DNA from 3 places in the Streptomyces sp. NPDC050161 genome. Region 1 is predicted to be linked to each of the others. Evidence: riboswitches for the same ligand, from Rfam matches in the RefSeq annotation. Region 1 holds a riboswitch; each other region holds the start of a gene.

Region 1 (7,541 bases):
CGCCGCCTTCCTGATGCGCAGGCCGGAGCGGCGCCCCGCGCACTGAGCCCCCGACGGCGGCCGGGCCGGGTGGCCGGGCCGCCGTCGCCGCGTGCGCTACGAAGCGCCCTGCGCCGCCCCGTCCTGGTCCACCGGCACCACGGCGATCGGGCAGACCGCGTGCAGCAGCACCGCATGCGCCACCGAGCCGAGCCGCGGCCCCACCGGCAGCCTGCGGCGATGCCGGGCCACGACCACCAGATCGCTCTCCTGCGACGCCTCCACCAGCAGCCCGGCCGCGCTCTCCTCCTGGAGGACCACCTCGACGTCGACCTCCGGATACCGGTCACGGTGCGGCGCGAGCACCTCCGTCAGCTGCTTGCCGAGCGCGTCCGCGTAGTCCTGCTGCGTGGCCTCGTACGCCGCCGCGAACTCGAAGGCGGGCGGCATCAGCATCGGCCAGGTGTAGCCGGAGAGCACCTTCAGGCGGGCGCCGCGGCGGCTGGCCTCGGCGAAGGCGAAGCCGATCGCGCCGGGCTCGTCCGACGAGGCGTCCACGCCGAGCGCGACCTGCGGGGTGCCGGGCGGCGCCGCCGTGACCTCGTCCGCCCGCCGGGTGCGGTCGCGGTCCGGGCGCGGGACGACGACGACCGGGCAGGCGGCGTGGGCGGCCGACGCCAGGCCGTTGGAGCCGAGCAGCAGGCTGGCGAAGCCGCCGCGACCGCGCGAGCCGAGCACCAGCAGCCTGGCCTCGGCGCCCAGCTCGGGCAGCACGGTGTCAGGCAGCCCCGCGAGGCCGTGGAACTCGATCTCCGGCAGCCCGGCCCCGCGGCTCTCCTCAGCCGCCAGCTTCGTCCGCAGCTCCGCCAGCACCGGGTCGGCCTCGGCCGCCGCGGCCCGCTCGGCCGTGGCGTACGGCCAGACGTGCACCACCTGCAACACCGCGCCCCGCAGCCGGGCCGCATCGACCGCCCAGCGCAGCGCCCGCTCACTGTCGGCGGACCCGTCCACAGCGACGATGACGGGAAGGGTGTCCATGTGCGCCTCCATACGAACGACGGGATCCACGGCGCGGTGTGCCGCCGTGGCCGATGCACCGCACGGCAGGGCAGGGCCGACGGGTCCGGCCCGTGCCGCGCGGAACATCAAGATCAGCTGCCTTCATCCTGCCCCGCGCGTACGGCCATCGGCACGGGGCGAAAGTCCCGGCTGCCCGCCGGTCACCGGCCGCCCGCCCGGGGCCGCCCCGCGCACGGAGTAAAGTCGACCGTCACCACCCCGCCGTACCGCTCCCGCAGACCGCGCCGACCCGCGCCGCCCGGGGAGCGCGCCCGGCGCCATCGGCGGCCCCGCAGCGCCACGGCTGAGCGGCGGCGCCCTGGCAGGGGTCCGAACCACTGACACGAGGCACATTTCGGTGAATGCACCGCCGGTCGTCGAATGGACCGAGGCCGACGAGGCCCGCTCCGCCCGTTGGCGCTCCGAAAACGGCGCGCCACCGCCCCGCCGGATCATGATCGCGGACGACCGGATGAAGGCCGACGCCGCGTACAAGCTCGCCTGCGAGGGCACCGCACTCCTCTGGCGCGGCGATTTCCACAACGCCAGGCAGCTGCTGACGGCGCTGACCCGCCGCATCGACCGCCGCCCGCGCAAGACGCTCCCCGACGACCCGGCGCAGGCGTTCCACCAGCACCGCGCGGCGCAGAACCAGCGCGCCCGCATCCTGGGCATGCTGCTGATCCCCCTCGACGCGACGCACGCGGTACCGCTGCACCGCGCCCCCGACGTCCGCGCGGCCTGCGCCCAGGCGTACGGCCCGCCGCCTGCCGACGCCCCCGCACAACCCGGCCCGCACCGCACCGCGTCCGTGGTCTCCCTCCGGGAACTCCTCGGCCTGATCGGCGCGTACGAATGGCGCAAAAAGGGAGTCGAGATCCCGGCGCTCGGCGGTGACCGGATCCACCCGCACTACGGCGTCTTCTCGCCCGCCCGCGGCGAGTACGTCGACCTCGTGGCCGCCGCGCCGCTGCCCGCGCAGGACCTGGCCTTCGACATCGGCACCGGCACCGGCGTCCTCGCCTCCGTACTCGCGCGCCGGGGCGTGCGCCGGGTGGTGGCCACCGACCAGGACCCGCGCGCGCTCGCCTGCGCCCGCGAGAACACCGAACGGCTCGGTGTGGCGGGCCAGGTGACGGTGGTCGAGGCCGACCTGTTCCCGGAAGGCCGCGCTCCGCTGGTGGTCTGCAACCCGCCCTGGGTGCCGGCGAAACCGACCACACCCATCGAGTACGCCGTGTACGACCCGGGCAGCCGGATGCTGCGCGGCTTCCTGAACGGCCTGGCGGAGCACCTCACACCGGGCGGCGAGGGCTGGCTGATCCTGTCCGACCTGGCCGAACACCTCGGCCTGCGGCCACGCTCCGAACTCACCGCCGCCTTCGCGTCGGCCGGCCTGGAGGTCGTGGACCGGCTCGACGTCACCCCGCGCCACCCGCGCGCCCGCGACACATCCGACCCGCTCCACGTGGCCCGCGCCGCCGAGGTCACCTCCCTGTGGCGGCTGACGGCCACGCACTGACACCCCGCCGACCCGCCGCACCGGGGCCGCCGCACCCGCACCGGCACGAGGGAGCAACCATGGACACGGACCCACCGCACCTCCTGGCCCGCGCCCGCCGGCTCGCCGCATCCGCGGCACCCGGGCGGCGCCGCATCCTGGGCATCACGGGGCCACCGGGGGCCGGCAAGTCCACCCTCGCCGCCCACCTGGTGACGCGGCTGGCCGGGCAGGCGGCGCTGGTCCCCATGGACGGCTTCCACCTCGCCGAGTCCGAACTGCGCCGCCTCGGCCGCACCCACCGCAAGGGCGCGCCCGACACCTTCGACCCCGACGGCTACGCGGCGCTGCTCGCCCGCCTGCGCTCCCCCGCCCCCGGCACCGTCGTCTACGCGCCCGCCTTCGACCGCCGCATCGAGGAGCCCGTGGCCGGCAGCATCGCCGTCCCGCCGCATCTCCCGCTCGTCATCACCGAAGGCAACTACCTGCTCGTCGACGCACATCCGTGGGCCCGCGCCCGCGCGCTGCTCGACGAGGTCTGGTACGTGGACCTGGACGGCACGGAGCGGGTACGGCGGCTGGTCGACCGCCACGAACGGTTCGGCAGGCCGCGGGCCGCCGCGGAGCGGTTCGTGCAGACGTCGGACGAGGCCAACGCCCGCCTGGTGGCGGCCACTCGGGAGCGCGCCGACCTCGTCGTCACCTTCACGCCGGGGGCGGCCCCGCGCCCGGATGGCACCTGACCGGTACGGGAAGGCCCCCGCTTTTGTAGGGGGGAACCCCCTCTTTTCGACTGGGCGAGGAATTCCGGCACCTCGCGCGCGATCCGCACGTTGCATCGAAGGGACGCGGCAGTTCCGGCAGTTCAGACGGTTCCGGCACAGCGGATACGCCCGATGAGTTCAGACGAAGGATGGCAGGGAGCATGACCCAGGGAATCAGCACATGGGCCGACATCGAGAACGGCACCGTGCCGGTCGACGACGGCGAGCTGTTCTACGAGGCGGCCGGCACGGGCCCCGCCGTGGTCCTGCTGCACGGCGGCATGCTCGACCAGCGCATGTGGGACGAGCAGTTCGCCTGGCTCGTCAACTCCGGCCTGCGCGCGATCCGCTACGACCTCCGGGGCCACGGCCTCTCCTCGTCCGTGACCGGCGACTGGTCCAACCACGACGACCTGCGGGCCCTGCTCGACGCGCTCGCGGTGCCCCGCGCCGTCCTGGTCGGCCTCTCCCACGGCGCCCGCATCGCCCTCGACACCGCGCTGGCCCACCCCGAACGGGTCGCGGCCCTGGCCCTGGCCTCCCCCGGCGTCAGCGGTCGCCCCTTCACCGACCCGTTCCTCCTCGCGCACATCAAGGAACAGGTGGCCGCGATGGGCGAACCGGACGCCGCGGAGCGCTACGTCGAGCACTTCCTGCGGATGTGGGTGGACGGCCCGCACCGCGAACCGGCCGCGGTGGACGCCGCGTTGCGCGAACGGCTCCGCGCCTCGGCCCAGGCCAACGCCGAGGTGCACGCCGACGCGATGGGCGCCGGCCTGCCCGTCGAGGTCGGGGCCGCCGACCGTCTCGCCGACATCCGGGTGCCGACCGCCGTCCTCGACGGTGACCTCGACAGCACGGACATCTCCGCCAACGCCCATACGATCGCCCTGACCGTGCCGGGCGCCCAGCGGATCCGGATACCCGGCGCGGGCCACATGGTCAACCTTGAGAACAGGGCCGCCTTCGACCACGCCCTGCACGGCTTCCTCTCCTCGCTGCCGTACTGACCCTTTCACGCCACCCTCACCGGAGGCCCCACACACCCTCACAGGCCCATCAACCAGCACAAACAGGCTCATGGAGGCCGCCGGGAAGCTCCGTTAGAGTGGCCGGGCCGTGGTGCTCGGGAAGACCGGTGAAGGGCCGAAGGCCCCAGCCCGGAGCGGCCCTCGCCACTGTGATCGGGAGTTTCCGACCCCTTCGGCACGCGCGCTCCGCCGCACGTGCCGGGCCACTGACCGCAGCCCGCGGCCGGGAAGGCCGGGCCCGGACGCGTGCACCCGTAAGCCAGGAGACCGGCCACGGCATCTCACGAAGTGATCCACGAGGTGCTGGAGCGTGACCGCCGTATGGCCCTGTCCACCGATCCCCCGCATACCCCTGCCCCGGCCCCGGAGTTCCGCTGGCGCCGGCAGGACACCGTCCGTACCGCAGGGCTGATGGCCGTCATAGCCGCCCTGCACGTCGTCGCCTTCGGCGTGCTCTTCCTCCTGGTCGTCCCGTACCACTACACGGTCGGCAGCCAGGTCTTCGGCGTCGGCCTCGGTATCACCGCCTACACCCTCGGCATGCGGCACGCCTTCGACGCCGACCACATCGCGGCGATCGACAACACCACACGCAAGCTGATGGCCGACGGCAAACGTCCCGTCTCGGTGGGCTTCTGGTTCGCCCTGGGACACTCCAGCGTCGTCGTCGCGATGGCGGCACTGGTGGCCGGCGGCGCCCAGCTCGCCGGCACCCTGCTCAACGACGATTCGCGCGCCCACCAGGTACTCGGCACCGTCGGCACCACCGTGTCCGGCAGCTTCCTCTACCTCATCGCCGCGCTCAACCTCATCGCGCTCGCCGGTATCTGGCGGGTCTTCCGCGGTATGCGCGAGGGCAGGTTCGACGAGGCGGAGCTGGCAGCGCGGCTGGATTCCCGCGGGTTCATGAACCGCTTCCTGGGACGGTTCACCCGGTCCATCTCCCGGCCCGGCCAGATGTTCCCGCTGGGCTTCCTCTTCGGCCTCGGGTTCGACACCGCGACCGAGGTGACGCTGATGGTGATGGCGGGCAGCGGCGCCGCGGCCGGTCTGCCCTGGTACGCCATCCTGTGCCTGCCGCTGCTGTTCGCCGCCGGAATGAGCCTGTTCGACACCCTCGACGGCACGTTCATGAACTTCGCCTACCAGTGGGCGTTCGCCAATCCGGTGCGCAAGGTCTACTACAACCTCACCATCACCGGCCTCTCGATCGCCGTGGCCTTCTTCATCGGCACCATCGAGCTGGTGACCGTCCTGCACGACAAGCTCGGCCTCACCGACGGCGTCACCGGCTGGATCTCCGGCCTCGACCTGGACAACGTCGGCTTCATCATCGTCGGCCTGTTCGTGGTCGTCTGGGCGGCGGCGCTGGCGTACTGGCGGCTCTCCGGCGTCGAAAAGCGCTGGGCGGACCGCGCGGCGACTCGGACCTGACGAGTCAGCTGCCGGCCGCGGCCCCGTCCCGCGAGGCCCGGTCGGCAGCCCCGGCACCGTCGGCAGTCGTGCCGCACCCCGCCCCCGTACGCGTATCTCAGGTGGCGGTGCCCGCCGCCGCGCCCGTTTCCCGGTCCGGGCCCCAGCGACGGAGCGCCGCGGCGAGGTCGAGCGGGCGCAGCCGGTCCGGCTCGTCGGGGCCAGGCCAGTCCTCGCGGGGCACCCGCCACATCACCTCGAACTCGTTGCCGTCCGGGTCCTTGGCGTACAGCGACTTGGACACGAGGTGATCGCTGGAGCCGACCAGCGCGCCGCGGGCGGCAAGCCGTTCCTCCGCCGCGACCAGATCGCCCAGGGTGCCGACCTCCCAGGCCAGGTGGTAGAGCCCCACCCGTCCGACCTCAGGACCCGGCGCCTCGGCGCCCACCGCGAAGAGGCCGAGATCGTGATCGTTGAGCGAGCCGGGCGCGGCCAGGAAGGCCGCGCGGCCCGGCACCTCGTCGGCCGTCGTGAGCCCCAGGGTCTCCCCGTAGAACGCCACGGACCTGGCCAACTCGCGGACGTAGAGCACCGCATGATTGAGGCGACGTACAGACATCGGCCCCTCCTTCTCCTCCCGGTTTCCCGCCACGTACGGACACCGGCCCAGGGCCGGCAGCCGCCGCTAGTCGCGGACCAGCAGCATGATTCCGGCGACGACCACGGCCAGCACCAGCGCGGCAACGCCGTACAGCAGGCGGTGCGACTTCAGGACCGGCAGCAGGCGGTCGACGGCGTACCGGCCGGGGCCGGTCAGGGCGAGGGCAGCCGCGCCGGCGGCCAGCAGCAGTTCGTACTCGACGCCCTTGGGGGCGAAGAAGCCGCCGCCCCACTTGACGGCCAGCGCGTTGATCATCGTGCCGACCAGCGCGGCTGCCGCGAGCGGGGTGAGGAGCCCGAGGACCAGCCCGAGCCCGCCCAGCGTCTCGGTCAGCCCGGCCACCACCGCCATGGCGTGGCCCGCCGGGTAGCCGCTCGCGGTGAAGAACTGCCCGGTGCCGTCAAGACCCGGGCCGTCGAACCAGCCGAAGAGTTTCTGCGAACCGTGCGCGGCCATCGTGAGCCCGACCGCGAGCCGCAGCAGGAGCAGGCCGACGTCGTAGCCGTGCGGGGACGGGGCGGGCAGCGCCGAAGCGCCGGTGCGCGCGGTCGGGACGGAGCCGAGGGGGGTGGTCATCGAAAGCCGCTCTTTCCGGATCGGGAGTTACTTGAAACTTCAAGTCATTGCTTTCGACCATACACAGCGCCTCCGCCACGAACAACCACGGATACGAGCCACGGGGCCGTCCTGCCCCTACTTCCAGGGTCCGCCCATGCCCCGAAAGCAGCAGCAGGGCCGTGGACTCCCGTCACACGGACGAGTCCACGGCCCTGCACCCCGGGCCCCGGCGGGCCCACACCTCACGCGTGCCAGACCTCCCGGACGTGCGAGACATCGCCGGATCCGCTCACGGTGAGTTCGTAGATGTTGCCCGCGCAGGAGAGCGGCGGCTCGACGGGCCGGTGCTTCAGGCAGGCGGTCAAGTGGCCGGCCAGTTCGGTGGTGGGCACCGTCCGGTACGTGGTCGCGCCGGTGTTCAGCTCGACCGTGGCGCCCGCCGCGAGCCGGTAGTGGGCCGCCTTGCCGGTCCCCGCATACCCCCCGCCGTTGGGGTCGCACGCGAACTCCGCCTCCCGCACGGACAGCGCGCCACCGGACGAGGCAGCCGTGACCTGCACCATTCGGTGGCCCGC
Region 2 (7,541 bases), on a different contig from region 1:
CAACCCGGCCAGCGCCGCGGCGAGCCCCACGAGTAGCAGCGGCAGCCCGAGACCCGCACCCGCGTCGGCCAGCAGCCCGTACGTCCCCACGCAGACCCCGAGCAGCCCGCCCAGGGTCAGGACGGTGGTGGTGTGCCGTACCGCGCGCGGCACATGAGCGGTGCGGCCGTAGCCACGCGCGTCCATCGCCGCGGCCAGCGCGACCGACCGCTCCAGCGCGCCCTCCAGCACCGGCAGGCCCACCTGGAGGAGCGCCGCGACCCCGCGGTCGGGACGGCCGCGCAGCCGGCGGGCGGCCCGCAGCCGCTGCACATCGGCGACCAGATTCGGCGCGAAGGTCATCGCGACGACCACCGCGACCCCCGCCTCGTACAGCGCGCCGGGCAGCGACTTCAGCAGCCGCGCCGGATTCGCCAGCGCATTGGCCGCGCCGACGCAGATGAGCAGCGTGGCCAGCTTCAGACCGTCGTACAGCGCGAAGACCATGCCCTCGGCGGTGACCCGGCCACCGATGCGCACCCCCTTCGCCCAGTCGGGCAGCGGCAGTTCGGGCAGCGTCACCAGCGTGTGCGTCCCCGGAATCGGCGAACCGAGCAGGAAGGCGAAGACCAGCCGGATACCGAGCACCAGCAGCCCCAGCTTCACGAACGCCCCGTAGGAACGGGCCCAGGGCGCATCCGTACGGCGCACCGCGACGACGTAACCCGCGACGCCGACCAGCAGGCACAGCAGCAGCGGATTGGTGGTGCGGGACGCGGCGGTCGCAAGACCGAGCGCCCACAGCCACCACGCGCCCGCGTGCAGGGCCGTGCTGCGGGTCGCCTGCGGGGCGCTCATCCGCGCCGGCGGCGTGCCTGCCACCCGGCGGCCACACCCAGCACGACGACGACGCCGATCCCGCCGAGCAGCCCGGCGGAAGGACCACCGCCGTCCCCGCCCCCGTCCGCGCCCGCAGCCGGCTTCCCCGACGACGGCGACGCACCGGCCGACGCACCCGACCCGCTCACCTGCTCCGCGCACCCCGCCTTCGGATAGTCAGCGACGCCGCACAGCAGCCCGTGCGCGTCGTACCGGAGAGACGTGGCCACCGCCGCCAGCGCGTCACCCGCCGACGCGTCATCGGGCACCCGGGCACACTCCTCGCGCGGCTTCGGCGGCTGCTCGCCCTTCGGCGCATCCGCCGCCGTACCGAAATCGATGACGACCCCGACCCGCTTCGTGCCGTCCTTCGCCGGCGTACCGGCACACAGCGCCTTGAAACCGGCCGCGGGACGTGGCTTGCCCGCGGCGGCCGAGTCCGTGCTGACGGTGAAGCGGAAACCGGTGACGGCGCCGTCGGCCGGACGCATCGTGGCCGGGCCCTGCGTGGCGTACGCCCAGGACCCGCCGTCACCGTCCCAGAAAGACCAGTAGCGGTACTCCTGCGCCTGGGCGGGGCCCGCGCCCAGACCGGTCACGGCCGCCGCGAGCAGCAGGGCACAGGCGAGGCGCGTACGCCGCATCACAGCCCGCGCTTCCGTCGGCCGCTGATCAGGAAGCCGATACCGGCACCCACGGCGAGACCGATCACGATCACCCACCACACGTTGAAGCCGCCGTCCGACCCGGTGTCCTTCGGATCCTTGGCGGGCGACACGGACTGCCCGTCACCGGCCGGCTTCGGGCCCGTCGCGTTGAGCCCCGCGACCAGGTCCTTGCCGCCGAAGTCCCGCGGGTCGGCGCCGGTCGCGTGCGCGGCGAACACCAGCTGCGCGTACGCCGCAGGGCCGCCCGTCTTCGCCCACGGCGCGCCGTTCTTCTCCAGCCACGCCAGCGGTTCGCGGGCCGCCGCGCGGTGCCCGCCGGCGGCCAGCGCCACCACCGCGTCGGCGGTGTTGCCCACGTCGGGCTGCTTCTCCGCCCCCGGCATCGCGGACGGCAGGTGCTGCCCGTTCTTGCCGAGCTGCGCCACGAGGTAGGCGTCCGCGCCTTCCGCGGCCTCCTCACGGTCCGCCGCACCGGCCTTCCCGCCGTCCTCGCAGGACGGCGCCGCAGGTGCGCCGGCGTCCTTGCCCGCCGGGCCGACGACGAAGCCCTTGCCCAGGGCGCCGGTCGCCGCGGCCGCCGACGCGTCCGCGTTCGCCGCCGCGCCCTTGAGCTGGAAGGTGAACGCGCCCCGCTCGCCCTCCTTCACGTCACAGCCGAGCCGGAAGGTGAGCAGCCCCTCGTACGGAGACCTGCCGCCCTTCGTCACCGACTCGGGACGCTCACCGGCCGCGGTCAGCGCGCCGATCACCACGGACGTGGAGTTGGCGTCGCTCGGCGAACCGGCCGTCGAAGGCCAGCCGCCGTCGTCGTTCTGCACCGACTTCAGCCAGCCCACCGCCTTGTGCACGGCCTCGTCGTGCCCGCCGAGCGCGGCCAGCGCCTGCACGGCAGCCGCCGTCTGGTTGGTGTCCCGCATCGTCTTGGCGTCACACGCCTTCGCCGGGTCCGCGCGGAACGCGGCGAAGGCGCCGTCCGCGCACTGCTGCCCCGCCAGCCAGTCCACGGCGGACGCGGCAGGACGCACCCCCACCGTGTGCTGGGCAAGCAGCGCGAGCGACTGCCGCCACACCCCGTCGTACTGCGCGTCCCCGGAGCCGTACAGGCCCGCGGGCAGCTTCTTCGGGGCGGGCGGCGGCGAGTCGGCGAACGCGGCCGGGGCGGCGGTGCCCAGCACGGCGGCAGCCGCCAGCGCGGCGGCCACACGGCGCGCCAGGACGGCGAAGGAGGGGGCCATGGGGGCCATCGGTCGGTGCCTCTCGGTCGGTTCGCAGCGGTGGTGGTCGGGCACGCCCTACGCAGCCACGCTCGGCCGGCCGCCGCGTCGGCGGCCGTGGTGACCGTACGCGGTGGCACCGGGCTCAGCTCCGTATACCTCGACGGTGCCGCGCACCGGCCGGCCGCGGGCGGCGGATCCGGTGGCGGGAGCCTTGGTGTGCCCCACCGGGTGCTCCGGCTCGTACGGGCTCCGTGCGGCGCGCGCGTGCTTGCGGCGCGCGGGACGGGCCCGCCCTGACGGTTGCGGGTCAGCGCCGGATTTCCACCGGCTTCCCCCGATCGGGCACGGATGAAGTTATCCGCACACTTTAGCGGGCGGTCGCCACGGCAGGGCCAGCGGCGGCCCGCCGGGACCGGGCCCGCGGGCCGCCGCCCCGGTCACATCGCGCGAAACCGCACCGGGTCGGCGCCCGGCAGCTGCTCGGCCCGCCCGAGCTTCACCAGACGGCGCAGATGTGCCTCGGCCTCGGACACCGCGATGTTCCGGGAGCCGTGCGGGATCTGCTCCCAGGGCCGGTTCCACTCCATGGCCACCGCCAGCTGCCAGAGGGTCAGCGGTTCGCCGAGCAGGGCGTGGATCCCGTCGAGCCGTTCCTCGTGGTGCGCGATCAGCTCCCTGGCGCGGCCCGCGGCGTCGGTGAACGCGTACTGATGGGCGGGCAGCACCTCGGCGGGCGCGAGGCGGGCGACCCGCTCCAGGGAGGCGAGGTAGTCGCCGAGGGGGTCTGCCCAGTTGGAGGGGCGCCGGGAGCCAGGGGGATTGCCGGTGCCCGTCGCGTCGTCCGGCTCCTCGTACAGGCCGATGTGCGGGGTGATGCCGGGCAGCAGGTGGTCGCCGGAGAACAGCCGCCCGAAGCCGTCCGCCGGGCCCTGCGGCGCGCCAGGGGCGGCCTGCCCCGGGTGGGCCTCCTCCAGGTGCAGGCAGACGTGGCCCGGCGTGTGGCCCGGTGTCCACAGGGCGCGCAGCCTGCGGCCCGGCAGGTCGAGCAGCTCGCCGGGGGCGATCGGGCGGTCGGGCAGCGCGGGGCTGCGGCCGGGCAGCGCGCGGGTGCCGGACTTCCTGGCGCGGGCCGCGCGCAGCGGCGCCAGGTGGTCGTCGGGGGCGCCGGACGCGGTGAGCTTCGCGGTCAGGTAGTCGAGCCAGCGGCCCGGTTCGGCCTCGCGGGTGCGGCGGACCACGTCCGTGTCCGCCTCGTGCATCGCGATCCAGGCGCCGGACGCCTCCCGTACGGCGGCGGAGAGGCCGTGGTGGTCGGGGTGGTGGTGGGTGATCAGGACGCCGTGCAGGTCGGGGACGGCGAAGCCGCAGGCCGCGACGCCGGCGACGAGGGTGTCCCAGGAGTCCGGGTCGTCCCAGCCGGTGTCGACGAGTACCGGGCCGCGGTCGGTCTCCAGGAGGTGGACGAGGGTGTGCCCGAGCGGGTTGTCGGGGATGGGGACGGCGATGCTCCACACGCCGCCCCTGTGGTCGGTCACCTGCGTCATCCGGTCCCCTTTCGGCGCAGCCAGGCGGCCCACTATAACTAGAACCGGTTTCAGTGCGGCGTGAAGTGGCCTTCTGCCGGGCCGGAGTTGGTGACCGTGGAACGGCCGTTACGGGCGGCGCGGAGGGATTCGGCCCTCGCCGTGGACTCCTCCCGGGGGAGGTGGTATCAGTTTCTGATGCAGCGTCAGGAACCGGCGGGAGCAGCAGTTCCGGTCGGCCAAGGCGGCCAAGGCGGCCCATCCGCGGGAGGCGGCAGCGATGAGCGACCTCGTCGAGTACGGAAAGCTCTACATCGGTGGTGAGCTGGTCGATCCGGCAGGACGCGACACGATCGAGGTGGTCTCACCCCACACCGAACAGGTCATCGGCCGCGTCCCGCACGCCTCGCGGGCCGACGTCGACCGCGCGGTGACCGCGGCCCGCACCTCCTTCGACTCCGGGGTCTGGGCGAACGCCCCGCTCGACGAACGGATCGCGGTGATCACCCGGATCAAGGACGCCTTCGCGGTCCGCAGCGAGGAGATCGCCAAGGTCATCAGCGCCGAGAACGGCACCCCCCTCACGTCCGGGATCATGGTGCAGTCGCTCGCCGCGATGCTGGTCTGGGACGCCGCCCTGAAGGTCGCCGCCGACCACCCCTTCGAGGAACGCCGCGACGGCATACTCGGGCCGCTGCTGATCCGCCGGGAGCCGGCGGGAGTGGTCGCCGCCGTGGTCCCCTGGAACGTCCCGCAGTTCACCGCGGCGGCCAAACTCGCGCCCGCCCTGCTGGCCGGCTGCTCGGTGATCCTCAAGGTCTCGCCCGAAACGCCGCTCGACGCGTACCTGCTCGCCGAGATCGCCACCGAAGCGGGGCTGCCCGACGGCGTGCTGTCGATCCTGCCCGCCGACCGCGAGGTCAGCGAGTACCTCGTCGGGCACCCCGGCGTCGACAAGGTGTCGTTCACCGGATCGGTCGCCGCCGGGCGCCGCGTCATGGAGGTCGCCGCCCGCAACCTCAGCCGCGTCACGCTGGAACTGGGCGGCAAATCCGCCGCCGTCATCCTCCCGGACGCCGACCTGGACGCGGCCGTCGCCGGCATCGTGCCGTTCGCCTGGATGATCAACGGCCAGGCGTGCGTGGCCCAGACGCGGATCCTCGCACCGCGCTCCCGCTACGACGAGATCGCCGAACGGTTCGCCGCCGCCGCCGACGCGCTGACCATCGGCGACCCGCTGGACCCGGCCACCGAACTCGGCCCGCTGGTCGCCCGCCGCCAGCAGCAGCGCTCCCTCGACTACATCGCACTCGGACAGCAGGAAGGCGCCAAAGTCCTTGCGGGCGGCGGCAAACCGGCCGGACAGCCGACAGGCTGGTACGTCGAGCCGACGCTCTTCGGCGACGTCGGCAACTCCATGCGGATCGCCCGCGAGGAGATCTTCGGCCCGGTCATCTGCCTGCTGCCGTACGAGGACGAGGCGCAGGCGGTCCGCATCGCCAACGACTCCGAATACGGCCTGTCCGGCTCGGTGTGGACCGCCGACACCGAACGCGGCATCGACATCGCACGGCAGGTGCGCACCGGCACGTACTCGGTGAACACCTTCAGCATCGACATGCTCGGGCCTTTCGGCGGCTACAAGAACTCCGGTATCGGCCGGGAGTTCGGCCCCGAGGGCTTCGACGCGTACCTGGAGCACAAGATGATCCACCTGCCGGCGGGTGCGTGATGGCGGACCGCTGGCGGGTGGAGGTGGACCGGGGCGTGTGCATCGGGTCCGGGATGTGCGCGGGGGCGGCGCCGGACGGCTTCCGGCTGGACTCGGCCCGGCAGTCGCACCCCGTGGCACCGGAGGCGGACGCCGCCGAGAACGTCCTGGCGGCGGCCGAGAGCTGCCCCGTCGAGGCGATCACCCTGACCCTGGCCGACAGCGGGGAAGTGGTGTTTCCGCCGGAGGAGTGAGCGGGGGGCGGGAGGGGTGGGTCCGTAGGGGGTGGGGGGAGTGGTCCCGTAGGGGGCGGGTGGGCCCCTTGCGGGCCAACTACCCGAGGCGGAGGCGGAGTTAACGCTTCCTCTGCCGCTGACGCTTCCTCTGCCGTCGGCGCACCCTGCTCCGTTACACGTCCTGCGCCGCTGACACGCCCCGCTCCGTTAACGCTTCCTGCCCCGCGATGCCGCCGCAGCCGATTTCGGAGCGGTCTCCGTCGCCGCGGGCGCCTTCCCGGTCGCCTCCGAAGCCGTATCCGCGGCCCCCGCCGCCGTCAGGTCGATCAGCCGGCAGACCGTCTCGATGTCGATCTTCACCTGGGCGATCGATGCCCGGCCCGACAGCCAGGTGATCAGGGCCGAGTGCCAGGTGTGCTCGATGACCCGGACCGCGGAGAGCTGGGCGGGTGTGGGGGCGGCGGTGCCCCCGGGGCCCTGGGGCCTGCGGTGGGCGGCGGGCGGCCCCATCGCGTCGAGGATGATCGCGGTCGTCAGCCGGGAGACGGTGTCCACCTCGGGGCTCACGGACCGGTCGGCGAAGGTCAGGGCGCGCACCATCGCATCCGCCAGATGCGGCTCGCGCTGGAGGGCGCGGAACGCCCGCATCAGGGTCTGCGCCACCCGCGCGCCCGGGTCCTCCTCCGACGGCGGGCGCTTGCGCAGCGTCTCGTGCATGTGCTGGAGCTGGTCCTGCATGGTCGCGACGAGCAGGTGCACCTTGGAGGGGAAGTAGCGGTAGAGCGTGCCGAGGGCGACGCCGGACGACTCGGCGACCTCGCGCATCTGGACGGCGTCGAAGCCGCCGCGGCTCGCCAGCCTGGCGCTGGTGTGCAGGATGCGGCGGCGCCGCGCCTCCTGACGCTCGGTCAGGGGAGGACTCGCGGGAAGCGCCGGCCTGGCCGCCTTGGATTCCGTAGTCATATGTCCCATTCCGTGGCATCCCGTCCGCGATGCGGTGAGTACCGGTGGTGTGATCGGCACAGCATGGCAGGGGCTCCGGTCGTGGCGCGAATCACCTGATGCGGCTCCTCGCGTCCCGTCCTCGGCCGGTAGATTCGCAGCTCCGTGAACTGATGAGTAGCCCAGCAGTTCTGAAACTTGTTCTAGATTACCGCCAGCGGTTACGCTCCGGCGAAAGTCCAGTGAGAAGGGGGCCGCGCGTGACCGCAGAGGCCGTCCAGGCAGCCGCGCCTCGCCCCGCCGAGGCCCTCTCTGCCACCGCCCAGCCACCTGGCGACCGCCCGCTGCGCATCGCGATGCTCACGTACAAGGGGAACCCGTTCTGC
Region 3 (7,541 bases), on a different contig from region 1:
TGGAGGGCGAGTTGGTCTGCGGTCAGGGAGGTCGTCACGGCGCTCATCCCATGGTCGGCAGGGTGAAGTTCGCGCTTTCCTTGACCCCTGACGGCCAGCGCGAGGTGACGGTCTTGGTGCGGGTGTAGAAGCGGATGGCGTCCGGCCCGTGCTGGTTGAGGTCGCCGAATCCGGAGCGCTTCCAGCCGCCGAAGGTGTGGTAGGCGACGGGCACCGGGATGGGGACGTTGACCCCAATCATGCCGGTCTCCACCCGGCGGGTGAAGTCCCGCGCGGTGTCGCCGTCCCTGGTGAAGATCGCGACGCCGTTGCCGTAGGGGTGCTCGGTGGGGAGCCGCAGCGCCTCCTCGTAGTCGGCGGCGCGTACGACGGACAGGACGGGTCCGAAGATCTCTTCCTGGTAGATCCGCATGGCCGGGGTGACGCGGTCGAAGAGCGAGGCACCGGCGAAGAAGCCGTTCTCGTGCCCCGGGAGGCTGAAGTCCCGCCCGTCGACGACGAGTTCGGCGCCTTCCTGGACGCCGGACGCGACGTATTCGCGGACCCGGTCGACGGCTTCCTTGCAGACCAGCGGGCCGAAGTCGGCGTCCGGGTCGTCGGATGTTCCGATGCGCAGGGAGGCGATCCGTTCCCTGAGCCGGGCGACCAGCGCGTCGGCGGTCTCCTCCCCCACCGGCACGGCGACGGAGATCGCCATGCAGCGCTCCCCCGCGGAGCCGAATCCGGCGCCTATCAGCGCCTCGACGGCCTGGTCGAGGTCCGCGTCCGGCATCACGATCAGGTGGTTCTTGGCGCCGCCGAAGCACTGGGCGCGCTTGCCCTGCGCGGCGGCAGCGGCATAGAGGTGCGCGGCGACGGGCGTGGAGCCGACGAAGCCGAGCGCCTGGACGCGCGGGTCCTGCACGAGGGTGTCCACCGCCTCCTTGCCGCCGTTGACGACGTTGAGCACGCCGGGCGGCAGGCCCGCCTCCAGGAAGAGTTCGGCGAGCCGCAGCGGTACGGACGGGTCGCGTTCGGACGGCTTGAGCACGAAGGAGTTGCCGCAGGCGATCGCCGGGGCTGCCTTCCAGAGCGGGATCATCGCGGGGAAGTTGAACGGGGTGATACCGGCGGTGACGCCGAGCGGGCGGCGCAGCGAGTGGACGTCGATACCGCTGCCCGCGTTGTCGCTGAACTCGCCCTTGAGCAGGTGCGGTATGCCGGCGGCGAACTCGACGACCTCCAGGCCGCGTTGGATGTCGCCGTGCGCGTCGGGGACGGTCTTGCCGTGCTCGGATGACAGCAGCCGGGCGAGTGAGTCCTTCTCGGCGTCGACGAGTTGGAGGAACCGCAGCAGGACGCGGGCGCGGCGCTGCGGGTTCCATTCGCCCCACGTCTGCTGGGCCCGTGCCGCGTCGGCGATGGCCGCCTCGGTCTCGGCGCGGTCGGCCAGCGGCGTCCTCGCCTGTACGCGGCCGGTGTTGGGGTCGTACACGTCGGCGTGGGCGCCCGAGGTTCCCGGGAGGTGCTTGCCGCCGATGAAGTGGGTCAGTTCACGGACCATGGATGCCTGCTCTCGTCAGGTGAGATCCGGGGATGGCGCAGCGCGGTCCGGCGGCGGGCGCGGGTGGGCGCGCCGCCGGAACAGCTGGAACGCAGGGGCGAAGAACCGTCACCGGGCGGGGAGTGCCGCCGGGTGCGCCGGATCACCAGGGTCGTGGGTACGCACCGGTGCCATGCGTGTCTGCTCCATCCTCGTGGACAACACGGAACACCCCGCGGCCGGTATCCTGACTCCCGGATCAGCGCCCGTCCTCGTGCCTTCCCGACATCTGGCTCGTCAGTGGCGTGTCCTGCGAGGACGAACTCCCCGGTCACAGTGGCGGGACCGCGCCGGATTCACACCGGCTTCCCTGCACCGCGGGCTTGTCCATGAACATATAGTTGGACGTCCTAGTAAGTCCACCCCCCTTGGTGATCTCGGCGGCCCGCACCCCTCTTTCCGGACGGCCACCGTCCCTCAACTCCGCAGCCGCAACCGGCAGATCCCCGCGTTCGTGCCACGGCGTACGGCACGGGCGACCACCGCGCCGCGCTGGTTGTGCAGCAGCCGCTGCCACGGCCGCGCCGGTTCGGTCTCGGGGATCAGGACGGTGATCCGGGCGGTGGGGTGGGCGGCCCCCAGGTCCCTGACGTAAGCGGCGATGGGGCGTCCCAGGTCCCGGCGGTCGGAGTACAGCCGCAGCAGCGGTACACCGGGGCTCCAGCGCGCCCAGTCCGCCTCCAGCGCCGCGGCCACCGCCCGGTCGTCGGCGTCGGTGTGGGCGACCGTCACGGCGTGGACCTCGTCACCCATCGAGACGGCTGCGGACAGCGCGTCACGGGTGAGGCGGGTCAGCGAGGAGACCGGTACGACCACCAACGAGCGCTCCCGGCACGGGAGTCCGGGAGTTTCGCCGACGCCGATCCGCTCGCCGATCCGGTCGTAGGCGCGGCGGACCAGCAGGAAGACCGCCACCAGGGCGGGCAGGGCGAGGACGATCAGCCAGGCGCCGTCGGGGAGTTTGGTGGCGGTGACGACGACGGCGCTGACGCCGGTGAGCAGGGCGCCGAACCCGTTCAGCGCCGCCTTGCCCGCCCACCGCGGGCCGCGCACCCGCTGCCAGTGGCGGACCATGCCCGCCTGGGCGAGGGTGAAGCCGACGAACACACCGATCGCGAAGAGCGGTACGAGGGTGCGGGTGTCGCCGCCGGACAGCACCAGCAGCCCCGCGGCAACCAGCGCCAGGGCCAGTACGCCGTGCCGGTGCACCTGCCGGTCCGCGCGCAGGCCGAAGACGTGCGGCAGGTAGTGGTCACGCGCGAGCAGCTTCAGCAGCACCGGCAGCCCGCCGAAGGACGTGTTCGCGGACAGCGCGAGCAGCGCGGTGGTCGCGAACTGCACGATGTAGAAGGCGGTGTGGTGCCCCAGCGACGCGTCCGCGAGCTGCGCGAGCACGGTGACACCCTCGGCCGGCTGGAGCGAGAAGCGGGAGATCAGCACCGACAGGCCGATCAGCATGACACCCAGCAACGCCCCGAGCGCGGCCTCGGCCCGGCGGGCCCGGCGGGCGGCCGGCGCGCGGAAGGACGGCACGGCGTTGGCGATGGCCTCGACCCCGGTCAGCGCCGAACAGCCGGAGGCGAACGCCTTCAGCAGGAGCAGGGCACCGACCGACGCCGCGTCGCCGGTGAGCACCGGCGCATGACCCGCGGCCGACTCCATGCTCACCGGGTGGCTGCGGAACAGGCCGACGACGATCAGCACCAGGATCGAGCCGACGAAGACGACGGTGGGCAGGACGAAGGCACGCGCCGAGTCGGCGATCCCGCGCAGGTTCAGCGCGGTGATGACCGCGAGCACGGCCAGGCACAGCCACTGGCGGTCGTCGTACAGGGCGGGAAAGGCGGAGGTCAGGGCCGCGACACCGGCGGTGACGGCCACCGCGGCGTTGAGCACGTAGTCGAGGACGAGCGAGGCGGCGGCCACCAGCCCTGCCCGGCGCCCCAGGTAGGCGGTGGCGACCGCGTAACTGCCGCCGCCGTCCGGGAACGCGGCGATGACCTGCCGGTAGGAGGCAACCAGCACCGCGAGGAGGACGACGATCGCGACGGTGACCGGCAGGGTGAAGCCGAGCCCGCGGGCGCCCGCGGCGGCCAGGACCAGGGCGATGGCCTCGGGCCCGTACGCCACCGATGCCATCGCGTCCAGCGAGAGCGCCGCCAGGCCGGTGATCGCGGTGAGCCGGTGCCGCGCGCCCGGATCGGCCGTCGGCTCGGTACCGGCCGCGGCGCCGGGCGGCGGCAACGGCGGGGCGGGTCGCGGCGGGTCGGGATCGGGCGGCGGCACGGTCTCGGTGGTCGGCACGGACATCGGGCGGAGCTCCTTCGGTGCGGGTCGGCCCAGCGTGTGCCGCCCGTGGCGCCGCGACCCGGCCCCTTGCGGATTCTTGGCGCGATGAGGCGCCGCCTTCACGCATCCCTGACGCGCGGCAGGCGCCTGACCTGCCCAAAGCGCCCGCGACCCGGCTGCCGCCGGCGCCCTCCCCTGCGCACGGCTACTCCCAATGGCAGCCGCGCGCTGGCCCGTCCCACGCGCCTCGGGCAGCGTGGGGCTCCCTGACGACCCGATGAACGGCCGGGCCCCGGCGAGGAGCGGCCATGCACGAACGCCTGGCGCCGCGTCCGCTGCGGCCCGCGGGCCCGGCCGGAGCGCGCTCCCGTACCGCCCGCGCCGCGCCGTGGCCGGCCGCGGTCGCCGTCGTCTTCGCCCTGGTCCAACTGGCCGTGGTGGTACCGGGTTCGGAGCTGGGCTGGGACGAGACGGTCTACGTCAGCCAGGTCGGCCACCAGGCGCCCGCCGCGTTCTTCAGCGCGCCCCGGGCCCGCGGCGTCTCCTATCTGGTGGCACCGGTCGCCGCCCTGACCACGTCGACGACGGCGCTGCGGGTCTACCTCGCCGTGCTGTCGTCGGCCGGCCTGTTCGGCGCCCTGTGGGTGTGGCGGAAAGTCTTCGCCCCGCCGGTACTCGCCTGCGCCGGGGCCCTGTTCGCGGGGCTGTGGCCCACCGTGTTCTACGGCTCGGCGGCCATGCCGAACCTCTGGTGCGCCCTGGGGGCGCTGGCCGCTGCCGGCTACCTGGTACGCGCCTGTGGCGGCCCCGGCGACCGGGCGGCGCCCGCAGGGGTGGCCGGGTCGGTGGCCGTGGTGACGCTGATGCGGCCCGCCGACGGGCTGTGGCTGGCCCTGCCCGCCGCCGTCGCCGTCCTGCTGGTGCCCGCCCTGCGCCGCCCGGCGATCGTCGTCGCGCTCCCGGCCGGGCTGCTGGTGGGCGGCGCGTCCTGGGTCGCGGAGGCGTACACGCGGTACGGGGGCCCGGTCGCGCGGCTGCACCGGGCCGGTGAGATCCAGGGCGGCATCGGCTGGCAGCTCGCCGTCGACGACCAGGTGCGGGCGCTGGCCGGGCACACCCTGTGCCGGCCCTGTGACGTGCCGTGGGACGCTCCGTACACCGCCGTGTGGTGGTGCGTGCTGCCGCTGCTCGCGGCCGGTGGCGTGCGGGCCGGGATCCGGGCGCACCGGACGGCGGCCGTCGTGCTGCCCTGCGCGGTGGCGGCGGCCCTGGCCTTCCCCTACCTGTTCCTGATCGGCTATGCCGCGCCCCGGTTCCTGCTGCCGGTCTACGCGCTGCTGGCGCTGCCCGTCGCGGTCTGCGTCGTGCACCTGTGCACCGCCGCGGGCCGGCCGGTGCGGCGGGCGGTGTGCGGTGCGGTGCTCGCCGTCGCGCTGGCCGGGCATCTCGGCGTGCAGTTCCAGGTGCTCGGCCGTGTCGCGTCCGGCAGCCGCTCCACGGGCCGTGCCTACGCGCAGGCCGCCGCGGCGCTGCACCGGCTCGGGATCCGGGCGCCGTGCACGCTCAGCGGCGAGCAGGCCGTGCCCCTCGCGTACTACGCCGGCTGCGCTTCCCGGCAGACCGGCGGCCACGACAGGAGCAGCACACCGGCCGGTCTGGAGGCCGTCGCGCGCCGGATGCCGGTGGCCGTGATCGCACCTGCGGGCGCCGGGCCGCCGCCCTTCGCCCGCGCCTGGCGGCCGGTGGACCTGCCGCGGCTGCCCGGTTCCGCCGGGGCCTGGCGCGCGTATCTGCCGCCGGGTACGGACCGGCGCTGAGCGTGCGCGGCCCGGCCTCCGGGCGACGCACTGCGCCGAACGGCCGCCGGTGCCAGACTTGAGGAACCACGCCCGGCCGCCGGCCGGTGCCCCCGTCAGCGAGGGGGAGTTCCATGACCTGGGCATCCTGGACCACCGTCGGGATTCACGCGCAACCCGGCGCGGTGCGCACCGTGGAGGGCGGCGTGATCGACGGCGACCTGACCGTGCACACGACGTGGTCGGACGGGCAGGCCCACGTGGCGGCGCAGTACACGGGCGGGGCGGACTGGTTCACGATGGTGGGCAGCCCCGTGCCGTGCCCGTCGGAGGAGGCCAGCCGCACGTTCCATCAGGCCGTCGTCGAGGCGATCCGCGGCGGTGAGGACGCCGGGCCCGCGCTCCGGCGGCTCTTCGGGCAGTGAAGCGGGCGCTCCGAAGGACGCCCGGCGCACGGCTCAGCCCGTGGGCTCGCGCAACGGGGGCACGGCCGGGACTTCGATGGCGCCTTCGATGTCGGCGCGGGTCATCGTGAAGCGGTCGGGGTAGCTGTCGCGGCGGGTGCGCCTGGCGGGTTCGCAGGTGCGCCACATGTAGAAGCACTGCCGGCACTGGAGGACGTCCCAGGCGCCGGGCACGGGTGAGGTGAAGACGTTCTCGACGGCCGGGTGCGCGCAGCGCGGGCAGACCGTGGCGGGTGCGGACATGGTGCGGATTCCTTGCGTGAGGAGGGCCGGTTCCTTGCGTGCGGAGGGCCGGACGGGCGGTGGCCGCCGGGGAGTTCAGCGGCGGGCGGCGAGCTGCCGGAGGCGTTCGAGCCAGACGGCGGTCTCCGGCAGGTCGTGGACCTGGTTGCCGTAGTTGCCGCGGCGGTCGGGGGCCACGGGTGTGGTGGCGTCGATGACGAGCTTGTCGACGATGCCGGGTGTCACCGCCTGCGGGGCCAGTTCCAGGACGGGCAGGTTGGGAATCTGGATGAGGTCGCCCGCGGGGTTCATCTTGGTGGACAGCGCCCACATGACCTGGGGCAGGTCGAAGGGGTCCACGTCCTCGTCGACGACGATGACGGTGGCGGCGTAGCCCAGGCCGTGCGGGGTGGTCAGCACCCGCAGGCCGACGGCCTTGGCGAAGCCGCCGTAGCGCTTCTCGGTGGAGACGATGACGACGAGGCCGTGGGTGTACATCGCGTTGACCGCCCGGACCTCGGGGAAGTCCTTCTTGAGCTGCTGATACAGCGGCACGCAGGTGCTGGCGGCTATCAGGTGGTCGACCTCGGTCCAGGGCATGCCGAGGTAGAGGTGCTCGAAGACCGGCCTGCTGCGGTGGGAGATCCTGTCGATGCGGATGACGGGCATGGAGCGTCCGCCGGAGTAGTGCCCGGTGAACTCGCCGAACGGGCCCTCGATTTCGCGTTTGCGGCCCTCGATGACGCCTTCGATGACGACCTCGCTCCCCCACGGCACGGGCAGGCCGGTCAGCGGGGCGGCGGTGACGGGCGCGGGCGCCCCGCGCAGCGCGCCGGCCAGTTCGTACTCGTTCTCGTCGTACTTCATCGGGGTGGACGCGACGATGGAGATGACCGGGTCGTTGCCGAGGGTGATCGCGACCAGCAGGTCCTGGCCCGCTTCCTCGGCCTTGTGCAGGTGCTGGGCGATGTCGTGCATGGGGACCGGCTGGAGGGCCAGGCGGCGTCTGCCCTTGACCTCGATGCGGTAGATCCCGACGTTCTGCTTGTCGCTGTTGCCGGGGTCGTCGGGGTCCTTGGAGACGACGGCCGCCTTGTCGATGTAGAAGCCGCCGTCGCCGTCGTTGAGGCGGATCAGCGGCAGCACCTGGAAGATGTCGGCTTCGTCGCCTTCCATGGTGTGCTCGGC

Evidence for each region. Region 1 has a riboswitch for cobalamin ahead of ACIBK8_RS27320 (HoxN/HupN/NixA family nickel/cobalt transporter). Riboswitches for the same ligand answer to the same signal wherever they lie in the genome.
Region 2: another riboswitch for cobalamin. It lies ahead of ACIBK8_RS33975 (prenyltransferase/squalene oxidase repeat-containing protein); the one in region 1 lies ahead of ACIBK8_RS27320 (HoxN/HupN/NixA family nickel/cobalt transporter).
Region 3: another riboswitch for cobalamin. It lies ahead of ACIBK8_RS09450 (CoA-acylating methylmalonate-semialdehyde dehydrogenase); the one in region 1 lies ahead of ACIBK8_RS27320 (HoxN/HupN/NixA family nickel/cobalt transporter).

What each region holds. Positions count from the first base shown of each region.
Region 1 covers NZ_JBITJM010000019.1:134,078-141,618, reverse strand. Annotated here, with positions in the region: gene ACIBK8_RS27345 (DedA family protein) at 1-46, shown strand, start outside; gene ACIBK8_RS27340 (universal stress protein) at 97-1,017, opposite strand; gene ACIBK8_RS27335 (methyltransferase) at 1,397-2,560, shown strand; gene ACIBK8_RS27330 (nucleoside/nucleotide kinase family protein) at 2,620-3,282, shown strand; gene ACIBK8_RS27325 (alpha/beta fold hydrolase) at 3,465-4,313, shown strand; cobalamin riboswitch at 4,407-4,625, shown strand; gene ACIBK8_RS27320 (HoxN/HupN/NixA family nickel/cobalt transporter) at 4,623-5,768, shown strand; gene ACIBK8_RS27315 (VOC family protein) at 5,866-6,366, opposite strand; gene ACIBK8_RS27310 (DoxX family protein) at 6,433-6,984, opposite strand; gene ACIBK8_RS27305 (hypothetical protein) at 7,209-7,541, opposite strand, start outside.
Region 2 covers NZ_JBITJM010000035.1:24,558-32,098, forward strand. Annotated here, with positions in the region: gene ACIBK8_RS33965 (CbiQ family ECF transporter T component) at 1-837, opposite strand, end outside; gene ACIBK8_RS33970 (SCO2322 family protein) at 834-1,502, opposite strand; gene ACIBK8_RS33975 (prenyltransferase/squalene oxidase repeat-containing protein) at 1,502-2,770, opposite strand; cobalamin riboswitch at 2,949-3,116, opposite strand; gene ACIBK8_RS33980 (MBL fold metallo-hydrolase) at 3,181-4,287, opposite strand; gene ACIBK8_RS33985 (aldehyde dehydrogenase) at 4,547-5,998, shown strand; gene ACIBK8_RS33990 (ferredoxin) at 5,998-6,231, shown strand; gene ACIBK8_RS33995 (TetR family transcriptional regulator) at 6,421-7,176, opposite strand; gene ACIBK8_RS34000 (glycosyltransferase family 4 protein) at 7,416-7,541, shown strand, end outside.
Region 3 covers NZ_JBITJM010000004.1:363,355-370,895, reverse strand. Annotated here, with positions in the region: gene ACIBK8_RS09455 (acyl-CoA dehydrogenase family protein) at 1-47, opposite strand, end outside; gene ACIBK8_RS09450 (CoA-acylating methylmalonate-semialdehyde dehydrogenase) at 44-1,543, opposite strand; cobalamin riboswitch at 1,742-1,917, opposite strand; gene ACIBK8_RS09445 (APC family permease) at 2,000-3,892, opposite strand; gene ACIBK8_RS09440 (hypothetical protein) at 4,180-5,688, shown strand; gene ACIBK8_RS09435 (hypothetical protein) at 5,802-6,092, shown strand; gene ACIBK8_RS09430 (non-oxidative hydroxyarylic acid decarboxylases subunit D) at 6,126-6,374, opposite strand; gene ACIBK8_RS09425 (non-oxidative hydroxyarylic acid decarboxylases subunit C) at 6,450-7,541, opposite strand, start outside.